2 regions of the Vibrio sp. RC586 genome follow, and region 1 is predicted to be linked to the other one. Evidence: predicted binding sites of a transcription regulator. Region 1 holds the regulator's gene; the other holds the start of a gene.
What was found. The regulator MetJ, encoded in region 1, represses methionine synthesis genes. The targets are predictions, from matches to a motif close to TTAGACNTNTANANGTCTAA.
Positions count from the first base shown of each region.

Region 2: a site for MetJ is predicted at 5,033-5,052, ahead of metA (homoserine O-acetyltransferase MetA). Genes of this name have one in related genera too.

Region 1 covers NZ_ADBD01000005.1:179,306-187,562, forward strand. The annotation lists gene rpmE (50S ribosomal protein L31) at 161-379, shown strand; gene VOA_RS14675 (malic enzyme-like NAD(P)-binding protein) at 690-1,967, shown strand; gene metJ (met regulon transcriptional regulator MetJ) at 2,054-2,371, opposite strand; gene VOA_RS14665 (O-succinylhomoserine (thiol)-lyase) at 2,639-3,805, shown strand; gene VOA_RS14660 (bifunctional aspartate kinase/homoserine dehydrogenase II) at 3,818-6,229, shown strand; gene metF (methylenetetrahydrofolate reductase) at 6,517-7,404, shown strand; gene zapB (cell division protein ZapB) at 7,467-7,709, opposite strand; gene glpX (class II fructose-bisphosphatase) at 8,023-8,257, shown strand, end outside.
Region 2 covers NZ_ADBD01000007.1:209,183-217,439, forward strand. The annotation lists gene VOA_RS13095 (TolC family protein) at 1-1,263, shown strand, start outside; gene VOA_RS13090 (HlyD family secretion protein) at 1,275-2,249, shown strand; gene VOA_RS13085 (ABC transporter permease) at 2,268-3,419, shown strand; gene VOA_RS13080 (ABC transporter permease) at 3,416-4,564, shown strand; gene VOA_RS13075 (ATP-binding protein) at 4,568-4,942, opposite strand; gene metA (homoserine O-acetyltransferase MetA) at 5,082-6,023, shown strand; gene pilW (type IV pilus biogenesis/stability protein PilW) at 6,272-6,985, shown strand; gene VOA_RS13060 (hypothetical protein) at 6,989-7,213, opposite strand; gene rlmF (23S rRNA (adenine(1618)-N(6))-methyltransferase RlmF) at 7,286-8,257, opposite strand, start outside.

The DNA of each region.
Region 1 (8,257 bases):
GATCGGTTGATCCGAACCCCGAGATTCATTAATATATCGCGCCTTACGGCATCCTAGAGGGTTGACCTCTCTGGATATGCAAACTCGTTATTTTTAACACTACGTGTGGTGTCCGACGAATCGATTCGGATGGCGACACGGCCTAAATTGAGGTTATCCCATGAAAGCTGGTATCCACCCAGAATACAAAGCAGTAAACGCAACTTGTTCTTGCGGCAACTCTTTCGTTTTCAACTCTACTCTAGGTAAAGATTCAATGCACCTAGACGTATGTGACAAGTGCCACCCATTCTACTCTGGTAAGCAACGTATCGTTGACACCGGTGGTCGTGTTGAGCGCTTCAACAAGCGTTTCGGCGCACTGTCTGCGAAGAAGTAATTTCTGCTTTACGCAAGATTTTGAAAAAGGACGCTTCGGCGTCCTTTTTTCATATGTCGCATTCTGAAATGAGTGACAAGATTCATCGTCGTTATCAATACCCATTTCTTCACTCACTTATCTGCATATAAAACGCTTTTAAGCGGCACGTTCTGGCTATTTCTTCTCCGCATTTCACATTTTCACTGGTCTTATCAGCAAGATCTTCGCTTTTTTTGTACCCTTTGCTCAGTGTCTAACCTAGGCAGGTTGCAATAGTTACTTTAAAATTTGCGACCTTTCCCATAAATAACAATAAGAGAACAGCCCTATGTCCGATGACAATCGCCTCAACCCAACTCCTGAAGAACAATTTCGCCAACGTGCTCTGGATTACCATGCTTACCCAACCGCGGGCAAAATTGGTATTGCGCTGACCAAACCTGCTGATTCAGCTGCCGATCTTGCGCTGGCTTATAGCCCAGGCGTAGCAGAGCCGGTTCGTGAAATCGCACAAAACGTGGAAAATGTGTACAAATACACCGCCAAAGGCAACACGGTTGCCGTGATCTCTAACGGCACTGCGATTTTAGGATTGGGCAATTTGGGACCGATGGCCTCTAAGCCTGTCATGGAAGGTAAGGCACTGCTGTTTAAACGCTTTGCAGGACTGGATTCGATTGATATTGAAGTCAAACACCGCACCATCGATGAATTTGTTGATACGGTAGCCAACATTGCCGATACCTTCGGTGGCATTAACTTAGAAGACATCAAAGCGCCAGACTGCTTTGAAATTGAACGCCGCCTGATTGAACGTTGTGATGTGCCTGTGTTCCACGATGACCAGCACGGTACCGCGATTGTGACTGCTGCGGGTATGCTCAACGCATTAGAGCTACAAGGTAAACAGCTGAAAGACTGTATGATCGTCTGTCTTGGTGCAGGGGCTGCTGCGGTAGCGTGTATGGAGCTACTGATCAAATGCGGTGCAATGCGTGAGAAGATTTACATGCTGGATCGCAAAGGCGTGATCCACACTCGCCGTGACGATCTCAACGAATACAAACAGCTGTTTGCCAACAACACCGATAAACGCACACTGGAAGATGTGATTGCGGGAGCCGATCTGTTCTTAGGCGTATCAGGCCCTAACCTGCTGCCAGCCAATGCACTCAAACTGATGGCCGATAAGCCAGTGGTGTTTGCGTGTTCCAACCCAGATCCTGAAATCAAACCGGAAATTGCCCATCAAGTCCGTAATGACATGATCATGGGTACTGGTCGCAGCGACTATCCAAACCAAGTTAACAACGTGCTCTGCTTCCCGTTCATCTTCCGCGGTGCGCTGGATGTTCGCGCCAGTGAAATCAACGATCAGATGAAACTCGCCGCCGTAGAAGCGATTCGTCAATTAGCCAAAGAGCCCGTACCGGCAGAAGTTTTGGCCGCAGCGGGAGTGGATAAGCTCAGTTTCGGTATTGAGTACATCATTCCAAAACCAATGGACCCGCGCCTATTGCCACGCGTAGCGCGTGCGGTGGCGGAAGCCGCGGTGGAATCGGGTGTGGCTCGTATTCCAATGCCAGAAAACTATATGCAGGCGTAATCTGTTTACATGCATGGATAGCAAGAAGCCCCTCGCACGAGGGGCTTTTTTATGAGCTTAATCTTTCACTTAGCCAATGTCGCTAGCTACTCATCGTAAGATTCGAACTCAATCCCCATTTCGGTCATCAAACGTTTGGCTTCGGCAGGAATGTCATCAGGGCGATCTTTACGCAGGTCTTCGTCCGTCGGCAGAGGCTGACCTGTGTAGGCATGCAAGAAGGCTTCACACAGCAATTCACTGTTGGTTGCGTGACGTAAGTTATTGACTTGACGGCGTGTTCTCTCATCCGTTAGCACTTTGAGAACTTTCAGCGGAATGGATACCGTGATTTTTTTTACCAACTCGCTCTTTTTCCCATGCTCTGCATAGGGGCTGATATATTCGCCATTCCAGTCTGCCATTGCGCACCTTCGTTATTGTGGTTCGAATCGAAATTTCAAAGGCCCTAATTTTAGCGGGATTTACTGCCATAAGCAAAGACATATAGACGTCTAGAAGTGTTGACGTCTTTATTTAACATCAGTAAAGTGTCGATTAATTTATGGGCAACGGATAAACCTCATCCCCCAGTTAGGGAAAGTTGCGATGCGACAACCGACACTGCTGCTTAAAGCAGGAAAGGTATATGATGAAGCCCTCTAGGACAGAATAGCCAGCAAGGAAACTCCATGACCACACGCAAGCCAGCCACCATTGCGGTTCGTACCGGGATTGAATCGGACACTCAATACCATGCCGTTGTACCACCGATTTATCTTTCGACCAACTATGGTTTTCCCGCCTTTGGTGAAGTGCCAAAATACGATTACACCCGCTCAGGCAACCCTAACCGTGGCCTATTAGAGCAGACTCTGTATGAGCTTGAATGTGGTGAAGGTGCGGTGGTGACCAACTGTGGTACTTCGGCCATCAACTTGTGGGTCACCGCACTGTTAGGCCCTAACGATCTGATTGTGGCGCCGCATGATTGCTATGGCGGTACTTATCGCTTGCTCAACACTCGCGCTAAAAAAGGCGACTTCGAAGTACAGTTTGTGGATCAATCCAACGAAGAGGCTCTCACCCAAGCTTTAGCCCGCAAACCCAAACTGTTGCTGATTGAAACCCCATCCAACCCTTTAGTGCGTGTGGTGGATATTGCTCATCTTTGTCAGTTAGCGAAAGCACAAGGCACTTTGGTGGCGGTCGATAACACCTTCTTAACTCCGGTATTCCAAAAGCCGCTCACCTTAGGTGCAGATTTTGTGCTGCATTCCACCACCAAATACATTAACGGTCACTCGGATGTGATTGGCGGCGTGTTGATCTGTAAAAACAAGCAACATTCAGAAGAGCTCGCTTGGTGGGGTAACTGCTTAGGTTCAACCGGCACTCCATTTGATAGCTACATGACCTTGCGTGGCATTCGCACGCTGGGCGCGCGGATGCGCGTGCATGAAGAGAGTGCACAGCAGATCTTGGCCTATCTGCAGACTCAATCATTGGTTGGCAAAATTTACCATCCAAGCCTACCCAACCACCCAGGCCATGAGATTGCGAAAAAACAGCAATCGGGCTTTGGCGCGATGCTCAGTTTCGAGTTTGCCGGTAGTTTTGAGCAGCTGAAATTCTTTGTGGGCAAGTTGGCGCTATTCTCACTCGCCGAATCGCTCGGTGGGGTAGAAAGCCTGATCTGTCACCCCGCCTCCATGACTCATCGTGCAATGGGTGAAGAAGCGCTCGCTGAAGCTGGGGTATCACAACAGTTGCTGCGTCTTTCCGTCGGTCTTGAAGATGCCTCTGATCTGATTGCCGACCTTGACCAAGCCTTTCAACAAACTCTTGCCGCGTATTAAGGAGGCCAGTGAATGACTCACGCTCGTCAACTGCACAAATTTGGTGGTAGTAGCCTTGCCGATCCAGAGTGTTATCTGCGTGTCGCGAAAATTCTTAAAAGTTATTCCAAGAGTGATGATTTGGTGGTGGTTTCTGCGGCTGGCAAAACCACGAACCGGTTGATCAGTTTTGTCGAAGCACTCAGTAAAGATGGTCGCGTTGCCCATGAAACCTTACATGCGCTGCGCCAATATCAGTCTGAATTGATTACTAAGCTACTCAACAACGAAGCGGCTGAACCACTACTTAGCCAACTGCAACAAGAGATCAGCGTGTTAGGCGAGCTCACGGCTCCTCTTAGCAACGCGCAATATGCTTGGGTGCTTGGGCATGGTGAGCAGTGGTCGGCTCGTTTACTTGCCGCATTACTGAATCAGCAAGATTTACCGGCCGTCGCGCAAGATGCGCGTGCATTCTTACGTGCCGAAGCGGGCACACAACCGGAAGTGGATCGCGCGCGCTCTTACCCGCTACTGAAAGCCGTGTTGGCACAACATAGCCAACGCCGAATCGTCATCACCGGTTTTATGGCGCAAAACGAACAGGGCGATACCGTACTGCTCGGTCGTAACGGCTCTGATTATTCTGCCACCGTGATTGGCGCACTGGCTGAAGTGTCACGCGTGACCATTTGGAGTGATGTCGCTGGCGTGTACAGCGCCGATCCACGCGTTGTCAGTGATGCCTGTTTACTGCCACTGCTGAGACTCGATGAGGCCAATGAGCTAGCACGCTTAGCCGCCCCCGTGCTACATAGCCGTACACTACAGCCTGTCGCACAGAGTACCATGGAGCTTCACTTGCGTTGCAGCCACCAACCGGAATCGGGTTCTACTCGCATTGAGCGGGTACTGGCTTCTGGTCGCGGCGCGAAAATCATTACTTCACTCGATGATGTGCTGCTAATTGAGCTAAGTTTTGCCCATCACCATGATTTCCAACGCTTGCAAGAAGATGTGTTACAGCATTTGCAGCGCGTGCAACTGCAACCTCTGACTTACGAAGCGCAGCCAGATCAATACCGCTTACGCTTAGCTTACACAGCAGAAATCGCACCCGGAGCATTTTCTGCCCTGCAAGATGCTGCTTTTGAAGCCGAAATCAAGCTCAAAGAAGGCTATGACCTGATTGCCGCGGTTGGTGCCGGCGTCACCAAAAACCCGAACCACTGTTATGGTTTCTACCAACAACTGAATGCTTTGCCGGTCGAATTTATCAGCGCCTCGGAATCAAGCCTCAGTTTAGTCGCCATACTGCGCCAAACCCCAATCAACTCATTGGTGAATGGTATCCACAAACAGTTATTCCAAGCCCAAAAACGCGTGGCGATTGCACTGTGTGGCAAAGGCAATATCGGTTCAAGTTGGCTCAAACTGTTTGCAGAGCAAAAAGAGAAACTCGCACAACGCCACGGCATGAGCTTTGAACTGGTTGCGGTGGTCGATAGCCAAACCTACTGGTTTAATGAGCAAGGCATTAATCCAAACCAAGTTGCCACTCATTTCCAAGATGAAGCACAGCCACATCAAGAACAAAGCTGGCTGAAAAAGCTTGGCGCGTTGGACGGCTACGATGAAGGTGTTGTCATTGATGTCACCGCCAGTGAAGAACTAGCCCAGCAGTATCTTGAGATTGCCGAACAAGGTTTGCACCTCATTTCGGCCAATAAAGTGGCAGGCTCAGCTCCGGGCAATTACTACTATCAGGTTAAAGATGCTTTCCATAAAATCGGACGCCACTGGCTGTATAACGCCACAGTGGGCGCAGGCTTGCCAATTAACCATACGGTGCGTGACCTACGAGAAAGTGGTGATGACATCATGGCACTCTCTGGCATTTTCTCTGGCACACTTTCATGGCTGTTCCAGCAATACGACGGCAGCTTACCGTTCAGCGAACTGGTTGATTTAGCTTGGCAACAGGGTTTGACTGAACCCGATCCACGTTGCGATCTGGATGGCTCTGATGTGATGCGTAAATTGGTGATCTTGGCCCGTGAGTCTGGCCTTGATCTCGAACCGCACAACGTAAAAGTAGAGTCCCTCGTCCCTGCGGAGCTGCGCTCCGTATCACTGGATGATTTTCTCGACAACAGCAAACTGCTCAACGAGCAGCTCGCTGAGCGCCTCGCCCGTGCTCAGAAACAAGGCAAGGTACTGCGCTACGTAGCAAGATTGGAGAAAAATGGCAAAGCCAGCGTTGGCGTTGAAGCGCTAGAGCAAGACCATCCACTGGCTAACTTACTGCCGTGTGACAACATCTTTGCCATCGAGAGCAAATGGTATCGTGATAACCCACTGGTGATCCGTGGCCCCGGCGCAGGGCGTGAAGTCACAGCCGGTGCGATTCAGTCCGATTTGAATCTGCTCGCGAGCCTACTCTAGCCCTCACGTTCAGTCCCCTAAAACAAAGCTCGCTGAAATGGCGAGCTTTTGTATCGATCTTCTATACTTTCTTGCATTAAAAGCATCATCTTCTATTAATTAGCTTTTTGAACCACACATAGCACTCAATTGCTTTTTCAAGCTTGAATCTGCTTCACGATCAACATGAGTAATCTTCATAATGGTGAGGTTGACATCAAAGCGCATTCACGACATTCTACAGCCATATAGACGTCTAAACGTCAATTCAGATTCAGGCAGTGGCACTCAGTCACAGGGAGTACAAGATGGGATACACACACGCTAGCCATATCGATGCATTGAACCAGAACATTGCGGAGCTTTCCGACATCAATGTTTCGTTTGAGTTTTTTCCACCCAGTTCTCCTCAAATGGAAGAGACGCTTTGGAACTCAGTTCATCGCCTGAAGACTCTCCAACCTAAATTTGTCTCGGTGACTTATGGTGCCAACTCTGGCGAGCGTGATCGTACTCACTCGATCATTAAAGCGATCAAAGACCAAACCGGTTTAATTGCCGCGCCACACCTGACTTGTATTGATGCCACTCGTGATGAGCTGATCCAGATCGCTGATGACTACTGGAATAACGGTATCCAGAATATTGTGGCGCTGCGTGGTGATATTCCTGCCGGTGGCGGTAAGCCAGACATGTATGCCTCCGATCTAGTGGCGCTGCTCAAGTCACGCCACGATTTTGATATTTCCGTGGCCGCCTTCCCTGAAGTGCATCCGGAAGCCAAAAGCGCACAAGCGGATCTGCTCAATTTAAAACGTAAAGTCGATGCGGGTGCGAATCGTGCTATCACTCAGTTTTTCTTTGATGTCGAAAGTTACCTGCGTTTTCGCGATCGTTGTGTTGCGGCTGGGATTGACGTAGAAATCGTTCCTGGAATTTTGCCGGTGTCTAACTTTAAACAAGCGTCGCGCTTCGCTGCGCAAAACAACGTCAAAGTGCCCAATTGGATGGTGAAACAGTTTGAAGGGTTGGATGAGGATCCGGTGACTCGCCAATTGGTGGGAGCAAGCCAAGCGATCGATATGGTGCGCGTGCTGTGCCGTGAAGGGGTGAAAGATTTCCATTTCTACACGCTAAACCGTGCCGAAATGACTTACGCGTTATGCCACACCTTGGGCGTGCGACCACAAGCTTAAAAGAATACTCCTCGCCAAGATCAAAAACGCCGACATCACTGCCGGCGTTTTCATGAGGAGAATTACTCCACATCTTCCATTTTGCCCAACAGGCTACGGATGCGCTCTTGCCATGCTGCATGTTCTTGTTGAACTTGCTGTGCACGCTGCTCAAGCGCTTCACGTGCTTCACGCAGCTCTTGCGCTTCATTTTGCAGCTGTTGCTTTTCTTCTTTCAGCTCTTCAACTTCCATTTGCAGCAGTGCAATGGTGTCGACCGCGGTTTGAATTTTCGCTTCCAGTTTTTCTAATACTTCAAAAGACATGACGTTTACCCTTGTTGATTCGATTGAGGTGAAGTGGGCTTCACTGATTGAGATCATTCTACTCAGCCCTGTGCGCAGAAACACGCCCTAAGTTCGATCTTTTTCGCTATTCGGTTAAAAAAACCGCGTAAATTGACGCAAGCTTAACGGAAGTGGCCGCGAAGCCCACTTTGCACTAACCAATTCACTCATAACTTGGCTTTTTTCGCTCGATTTTGATCGAAGGCAAAGGCTAGCGACCGCAAAAGGCAAACGTTTACTTACGAATGTGATAGAATGCCGCGCAAAATTTCTCTCTTGGTTTGGAGCAAACATGAAACGCGATTTAGCAATGGCTTTTTCCCGAGTCACTGAAGGTGCAGCACTGGCAGGCTATAAATGGTTGGGACGTGGCGACAAAAATGCCGCCGATGGTGCGGCGGTGGAAGTGATGCGTGCCCTGCTCAATCAAACCGAAATCAGCGGCGAAATCGTGATTGGTGAAGGTGAAATCGATGAAGCGCCAATGCTTTACATTGGTGAGCAAGTTGGCTTAGGTGGTGATGCGG
Region 2 (8,257 bases), on a different contig from region 1:
TTAAAAGACGCCACACAAAACCTGAACTTACCTTCGGTCAGCGTAGGTGCGAATTTTACTCGACTTGATCAAGATGTAACGCTGTCAGGAAAACAAATCTTTGATAGCACAGGTCAACCTCTGCCAGCTTTACCTCCGACACTCGCACCACTACTTGCAGGGTTAGGATCGATTCAATCCACCATCACTGAACGCGATATTTTCACATCCTCCATTCGTGCAATTTGGCCGATTTTTACTGGTGGGCGAATTACCGCAGCACAAGATGCCGCCGCAGGCAAAGAGGATGAAGCGCAAAGCCAACTGGCGATGGAAGTACAAGCGCGTTATGAAGATTTAGCCAAATATTACTTCAGTGTGGTGCTGGCGAAAGAAGTGCTCACAACCCGAATTGCTGTAGAAGAAGGGTTGACACAACATCGCGATCATGCGCTCAAGCTAGAGCAACAAGGGCAAATTGCACACGTTGAACGTCTGCAAGCCGATGCTTCACTGGATAAAGCCAAAGTCGAACGTAAGAAAGCACAAAAAACGTTAGACATAGCGCAAAGTGCGTTAACTCAAATTTTAGGCGCCACAGAAACTGTTGAACCCAGTGGAATGTTGTTTATCAATACCAGCTTACCGCCAATGCATGCCTTTATTGAGCAAACTCTAAACACTTACCCAGGTTTAAGTTTGCTCGATGCCAAAGAAAAACAAGCCAGTAGTCTAATTAAGGCCGAACAAGGGAAATACTATCCGGATGTGTACCTTTATGGTGATTACAGTTTGCATGAAGATGACTCACTCGCCAGTCAAATGAAACCCGACTGGCTCGTTGGTGTTGGGGTAAGCATTCCGTTAATCGAAAACAGTGGGCGTAGCGAGCAAGTGAAAGCCGCAAATAGCGCCGTCAATCAAGTGCGTTATTTGAAAGCTCAAGCTAAGCAAGATCTCAGCGTGCTGGTCGAAAAAACCTATCTGGAAGCCGAACAAGCGTTAGAAGAAGTCACAGGGCTGAATTCCAGTCTGAATCTGGCACAAGAGAACCTGCGTTTACGCCAAAAAGCGTTCAGCCAAGGTTTATCCACCTCTGTTGATGTAGTGGATGCCGAACTCTATCTGGCGAGCATTCGCACTCAGCAATCATTGGCTAGCTTTAATTATCTTATTTCACTGAATAAATTACTGGCGCTGTCGAGCGAGATGAACAGTTTCTCCACTTATCATCAATCGGCAGTCTCTCTCTCTTCACTACACAAAAATACAGCTGCCAAGTAAAAGGAATCGCAATGAAAACAGTAAAAACCACCTTAATGACCCTCACTGCTGTTGCCGTTGTCGGTTGGATTGGTTATCGCTTTTATCAAGCGTATCAGCCCGTTCCTGTTACGTTGCAAGGCCAAATCGAATCGCAACAATACAGCATTTCCTCCAAAGTACCGGGGCGTATTGATCAGGTTTTGGTACGCAAGGGCGATCAAGTTGAAAAAGGCCAACTGATTTTTACCCTGCTCAGCCCTGAAATTGATGCCAAATTAGAGCAAGCGATCGCTGGTCAAAAAGCCGCCGGCGCACTGGCTCAAGAAGCAGAAAACGGCGCGCGTGAACAGCAAATTCAGGCCGCTAAAGATCAGTGGCTTAAAGCTCAAGCCGCAGCGGATCTCGCCGAAAAAACCTATCTTCGCGTGAATAACCTTTATGACGATGGCGTAATGCCTGAACAAAAACGCGACGAAGCGAAAACTCAGTGGCAAGCCGCCAAATACACCGAAAGTGCCGCACTACAAATGTATGAACTCGCGAAAGCTGGCGCACGTGAAGAAACCAAGCAAGCTGCGCTCGAAAAAGCGCGTATGGCGGCAGGCGCGGTCGCGGAAGTCGAGGCGTATGCCGCAGATACTAAGATTCAGAGTTGGTTTGATGGTGAAGTATCACAAGTGTTAATGCACAGTGGCGAACTGGCCCCTCAAGGCTTTCCTGTCGTCACCGTAGTGGATACCCAAGATTCTTGGGCGGTGTTCAATGTTCGTGAGGATCTGCTTAAACACTTCACTCAAGGTACGCAGTTTGAAGCGTACTTACCCGCTCTGGATAAAAACGTGGCGTTTAAAGTCACTCATGTTGCGGTGATGGGCGACTTTGCCACATGGCGCTCAACAGATGCAACCCAAGGTTTCGATCTGCGAACTTTTGAGGTAGAAGCCCGTCCTGTCACACCCACTGAGGGACTACGCATGGGTATGAGCGTTGTGGTTAAGCTGTAAGTTGTGATTAAACTTAAGATGAAACACGCCATCCCTGCTCAATGGACGTTACTGCGTCACGATCAATGGTTACTCTCATGCTTAACTTGGGTGCCGCTACTCCTTGCGGCTTCCATCTGGTGGATTTTTTCACAAGGTATCGCACGGGATCTACCCTTCGGTGTAGTCGACCTTTCCCACAGCCAACTTTCTCGGCAACTGATCCGAGAAGTGGATGCCACCTCAACTCTGCAAGTCAGTGAGCATTATGCGAGTGTAGATGACGCGAGCCAAGCGATGCGTAGTAATCAGATTTATGGCTTTATGGTGATCCCCACCCAGTTCGATAAAGCGATCTATCGCCAAGAGCAGCCGCAAGTGACGACCTTTTACAACAGCCAGATGATTCTGGTTGGCAAGCTGGTGAACTCTGCCGTTGTGCAAGCACAAGGAACGTTTAATGCACAGGTTGATGTGGTGAAGAATCTCGCCACTAAAAGTCATACCACGACGCTGGCCGCAATGGGGCGCTCAGTTCCCGTGCGAACCCAAATTACGCCTCTTTTTAATCCAAATACCAACTACGCACAATTTCTGGTCTCGGCCATTGTTCCTGCTTTATGGCAAATCACGATTGTCGTCAGCACTATTTTGATTCTGGCGGCCAACTATCGTCATTATGGCTTGAAAACATGGCTAGCCGATGCACCGCTGCGACATTTAACTCGCACCCTATTCCCTTATCTACCGATTTTTATGCTGCAAGGGCTCGGCTTTTTAATTTGGTTTTATGATGTGCTGCGTTGGCCGATGTTTGGGCATTTTTCAGTATTATTGTTTGCACAAGCCATTACGGTTATCGCTTGCGTGATCATGGGGGCTTTTTTCTACTTCCTCACGCTCGATCCCGCTCGTGCAATGAGCTTTGCCGGTGCATTCACCGCACCCAGTTTTGCGTTTATGGGCATCACTTTTCCAGCCAGTGACATGAATTCCCTCGCACAAGCATGGCGTAGCCTATTGCCCATCAGCCATTACATTGAAGTGCAAGTCAACCAAGTTAGCTATGGTCTGGAGGCTTTCACCTCTCTACAGCCTTTAGCGGCCATGGTGGGCTACCTACTGCCTCTTGGTTTAGTGCTGATCTTGATCCGCAAACATTTATCTCGTGAAGCCGGAGAAGCCGTATGAGTCTGTGGCAACTGTTCAAAGCAGAATTAAAAGCGCTCATCACCAACCCCGTTGTCGTATTGACGATCTTCGGCGGCGTAGTATTTTATTCTTTCCTCTACCCACTTCCTTACGCCAAGCAGATCCCGCGCGAGCAGACCGTGTCGGTGGTCAATCTCGATCAGAGTCAAGCCAGTTATCAATTAGAGCGAATGGTAGACGCCACACCGCAAGTCAGAATTGCTCGGCGAGACCATACGATTGCCGATGCCAAGCAGGCATTTTTAGAGAAGAAAGTTGCAGGCATCTTAGTGATTCCTGAACATTTCTACAAAGATTTGCTACTGGGTAAAAGCCCAACTCTTGCTTATGCAGGCGATGCTTCTTATTTTCTGGTTTATGGGACGATTGTTGAAGGCTTAGCCCAAGCAGGCGGCACACTCGCTGCGCAAACAAAAGTAAGCCGGTTAGTGATCGAAGGTGAGCCGATGGCGTTTGCGGCGCAGCATTTTTCGCCGACCAGTACCAATCTCAAGCCCACATTTAACCCACGTATGGGGTATGTGGATTACGTCGTACCCGCCGTTTTTGTATTGATCCTGCAACAAACATTGATCATGGCAGCGGGTCTTATGGTCGGAACCCAAAAGCAAGGTCACGGCTATTGGAGCCGAGTTTCTCCCGCCAAACTGCTGTTGGTGCGCAGTCTCGTATTGGTTACGGTCTATTACTTCCTAAGCCTATATTATTTCGGCGCCAGTTTTGATCTGCATGGCGTGAATACATTAGCAAAACCAAGTGATCTACTCAGTCTGCTCCTGCCGTTTTTATTAGCCTGCAATTTTGTCGGTATCGCATTGGGGGCAGTGACTCCGAGACGCGAACTGGTCACTTTGGTGGTGTTAATTAGCTCGATGCCACTGATTTTTACCGCTGGATTTATTTGGCCGGTGGAAATGATCCCTGCGCCTTTAGTCTGGCTTGCGCAGTGCTTCCCAAGCACACCGGGGATCCAAGGCTTCCTAGGTCTAAACCAAATGGCGGCCAGTTGGTCAACCATCGCACCGAAATGGACGCTACTTTGGGCACAAGCTTTGGTATGGGGTGGTTTGGCATATTATTTTTTACGCCGAGATCTCAAACGCACAGCGAAACATCCACAGTAATCTCTACTCTTGCCACTGTTGACGCATACGTTCAACAGTGGCTTCATCCACCCCATGCACGTTTTGATAGCGTCCCCGACACACAAGGATCGTCAGCTTAGCTCGATATTTTCGGGCAAGTTTCCGATACACCGCCATCTCCCAATGCCGCACAAAAGTGTTGGATACCACCACATTTTTGCCCTGCTGCAAGCCATACTCCGTCTGCTGTTGACACCATTGATGCGCTTGGGCTATCAGCTCAGGATGAAAATGGTACTCTCCCTGTTCATTCACAAAATACATATCCGCTTCCAGATGCACAGCTGGTAACGTTTTGGCTAAAGTCGATTTGCCAGAACCGGGTAAACCGCGAATAAGGGTTAAATGGGGGCGCATAATAAGATCACAGTGGGAAAATGAACTGAGTGATACTAACTTAGATTAAGGATGCATGCATTTTGCTATCGACAATAATTTTCGGTTGAGTTATAAGTCTAGATGTTTAGACGTCCATATCGAGCTTAGGGAGAAAGCTGTGCCGATTAGAATCCCCGACCAATTACCCGCGAGTGATGTGCTACGTAACGAAAACATCTTCGTTATGTCGGAATCGCGTGCTTCGACGCAGGAGATACGCCCACTCAAGGTGTTACTTTTAAACTTAATGCCAAAAAAAATTGAGACGGAAACTCAATTTTTACGCCTACTCTCCAATTCCCCCTTACAGGTGGATATTGAGCTGCTGCGCATCGATGATCGCCCAAGCAAAAACACCCCAGAAGAACATCTCAACACTTTTTATCGCCAATTTGAGCTGGTCAAAAACCGCAATTTCGATGGGTTAATCATCACGGGCGCACCGCTGGGCTTAGTGCAATTTGAAGATGTCGCGTATTGGGAACATTTACAAAACATCATGAGTTGGGCGAAAGCGCATGTGACTTCCACTCTTTACATCTGTTGGGCAGCGCAAGCAGGGCTAAAACTGCTGTACAACTTGCCTAAACGCACTCGTGAAGAGAAATTATCCGGCGTGTATTACCATGATATTCACAAACCTTTTCATCCATTACTTCGCGGTTTTGATGATCGCTTCCTCGCACCACACTCTCGCTACGCTGACTTTGACGCTGAGTATCTGGCAGAGCACACCGACCTCGATATTCTTGCGACCTCTGATATGGCAGGTGTTTATCTTGCCGCCACTAAAGATAAACGCAACGTGTTTGTTACCGGACATCCTGAATACGATGCCTTTACCTTACATAGCGAATATGTACGCGATTTAGGTGAAGGGCTAAGCCCTGCAATTCCAGTAAACTATTACCCCAATGACAACCCAGATAATAAGCCTTGTGCCAGTTGGCGTAGCCATGGACACCTACTATTTTCTAACTGGCTTAACTACTGTGTTTATCAACAAACACCGTATGATTTAGAAAAGTTCAGCGAAGCAAACTTCACCAAAGATGAATAACCTCTCTTGGCCGCTCTGTGCGGCCTTTTCATTCCCTTCCAATTTGTCTTCCAAGCCACAGAGTACGAGCCTATCCATTCTCAAACCACTTAGCGTTATTAATAACCGTGATCGAACGTAGCCAACTCCGCGGCCGCTTCAGATCATCTGATAAAGATAGATTTGCCAACTGACTCGCAGACTTCATCCTCACAGCTCGGCCTTCAGACTGAATTGCCTATCATTGGGAACTTTGACTGGAGGTATGTATGAAAAGAGTGTTTGCATTAGGAATTGGACTTGCCCTAAGTGGCTGTGTCACCGTAACAGAGACGTCAGAAGTTGCAGCACAAAGTGACCCTACTGAGATGGCTGAAGCTCGCATCGCTCTCGGTCTTGGCTATTTGGCTAATGGCAGTATGATCAAAGCTCGCGAAAACCTAGAAAAAGCGCTGCAACATGCACCGGATTACTATCGCTCGCAACTCTCTATGGCTCACTATTTTGAAGCGGTCGGTGAAAATGATTCAGCTCGAAAAATGTATCGTTCAGCATTAAATCAAAACCCCAAAAACGGCAATGTACTGAATAACTTTGGCACCTTTTTGTGTAAACAGGGAGAATACGACACGGCCGATGAATACTTTCGCCGTGCGGTTGAGCAACCCTATTACTACTTGATTTCAGCGAGTTATGAAAACGCTGGATTGTGTGCGTTGAAAGCGGGTAAAAATGACAACGCACGTGAATATTTCAAGCGTGCGGTGGATCATGATCCCACTCGGCTGCTGTCCATTTTACAACTCACCAAAATGGAGATTGATGCGGGAGATTACACTCAAGCACGACTGCGTTTAATGAATCTAAACCAGCGCTACGGCTACCAAAAGGCATCACTCAAACTATTGATAGATCTTGAAAAGCGCGCAGGAAACCCCGCTTTGGAGCAAAAATATCAAGCGTTACTTGCAACACTTTCATAACACTTATTTGATATTGGTCGGGCGGCCACTCCCTTTGCGATCTCGATAGTGAATACGGCGCAAACGGCGAACCTTTTTGGCGCGCTGAATTTTTTGGTATTCGCGGTAAATAACCCGAATAAAGAAACCAAGCCCAATCAACAGCAAAAGCGTAAAAATACTCATAAAAGGAACGCATAACCAGTGCGGTTGACAGGGGGCATAGAGTGGAACGTCTTCAATTCTCATCTTGCCCTCCTTTCGTTGAGTCTCAGATCACATGGGCTTCTTGTTTAAATCTAGTGCCTAAGTAAAAGATTATCACTTTGTCTGCCACCACAGCTTGCGCTGTTCTGCATTTTGAAAACTCCAAGCAATAAAACGGCTGATCTTCTGCCCTTGTGCCATCTCTATTACATGTATCGACTGAGCGCCCAATTTTTCGAGCTGTTTTTTCATGTCGCGCACATTGTCACCCTTAGAAATCAAAGTGCTAAACCACAGCACTTGCTCGGCAAACTGCTGGCTTTCTACCGCCATTTTACCGATAAAAGCCGCTTCTCCTCCTGGGCACCATAACTCGGCTTTCTGACCACCAAAATTTAGCCTTGGGTGGCTTGAGGTTGGCGTTGCTAAGCGACCTTTCTTGCGTTGATTTGCCTGTAAGTTGGTCAACTTTCGCTGGGTTCCTTGCTGAGCGTCAGCTAAGGATGCATGAAAAGGGGGATTGCAAGTCGTCAGCATATAACGCTCTCCCGCTCTAATAATGCCGTTAAAAATATGTTGGCTGTTCTTTTGTAGGCGGCATTCGATATGCCCTTGCAGCTTCGAGTTGCTTTGAACAATCAAACTCGCTTGTTGTATTGAGACAGGATCGACATCACTCCCAACCCATGACCATCCGTATTCCGTCACTCCAACAATCGGATAGATACAATTTGCGCCCACGCCAATATCCAGTGCTGTAACTTGAGAAGGGTTTAACTTGGGATTGTCTTTAAGCAGCAGATCGGCCACGCGATGAATGTAATCCGCACGACCCGGAATGGGCGGGCATAAAAAGCCCTCTGGAATATCCCAATAGGTGACACCGTAATGCAGAGCCAAAAGCGCTTTATTGAGTAACTTGACCGCGATCGGATCGGCAAAATTAATCGTCCATTGCCCTTTAGGATTTTTCATAACATGGGATTGCAACTCTGGCACGACCTTAATCAGTGCCGGAAAATCATACTGCCCACGATGACGATTGCGTGGATGTAACCCAGATTTAACGGCAGCGGCTTCCTCACC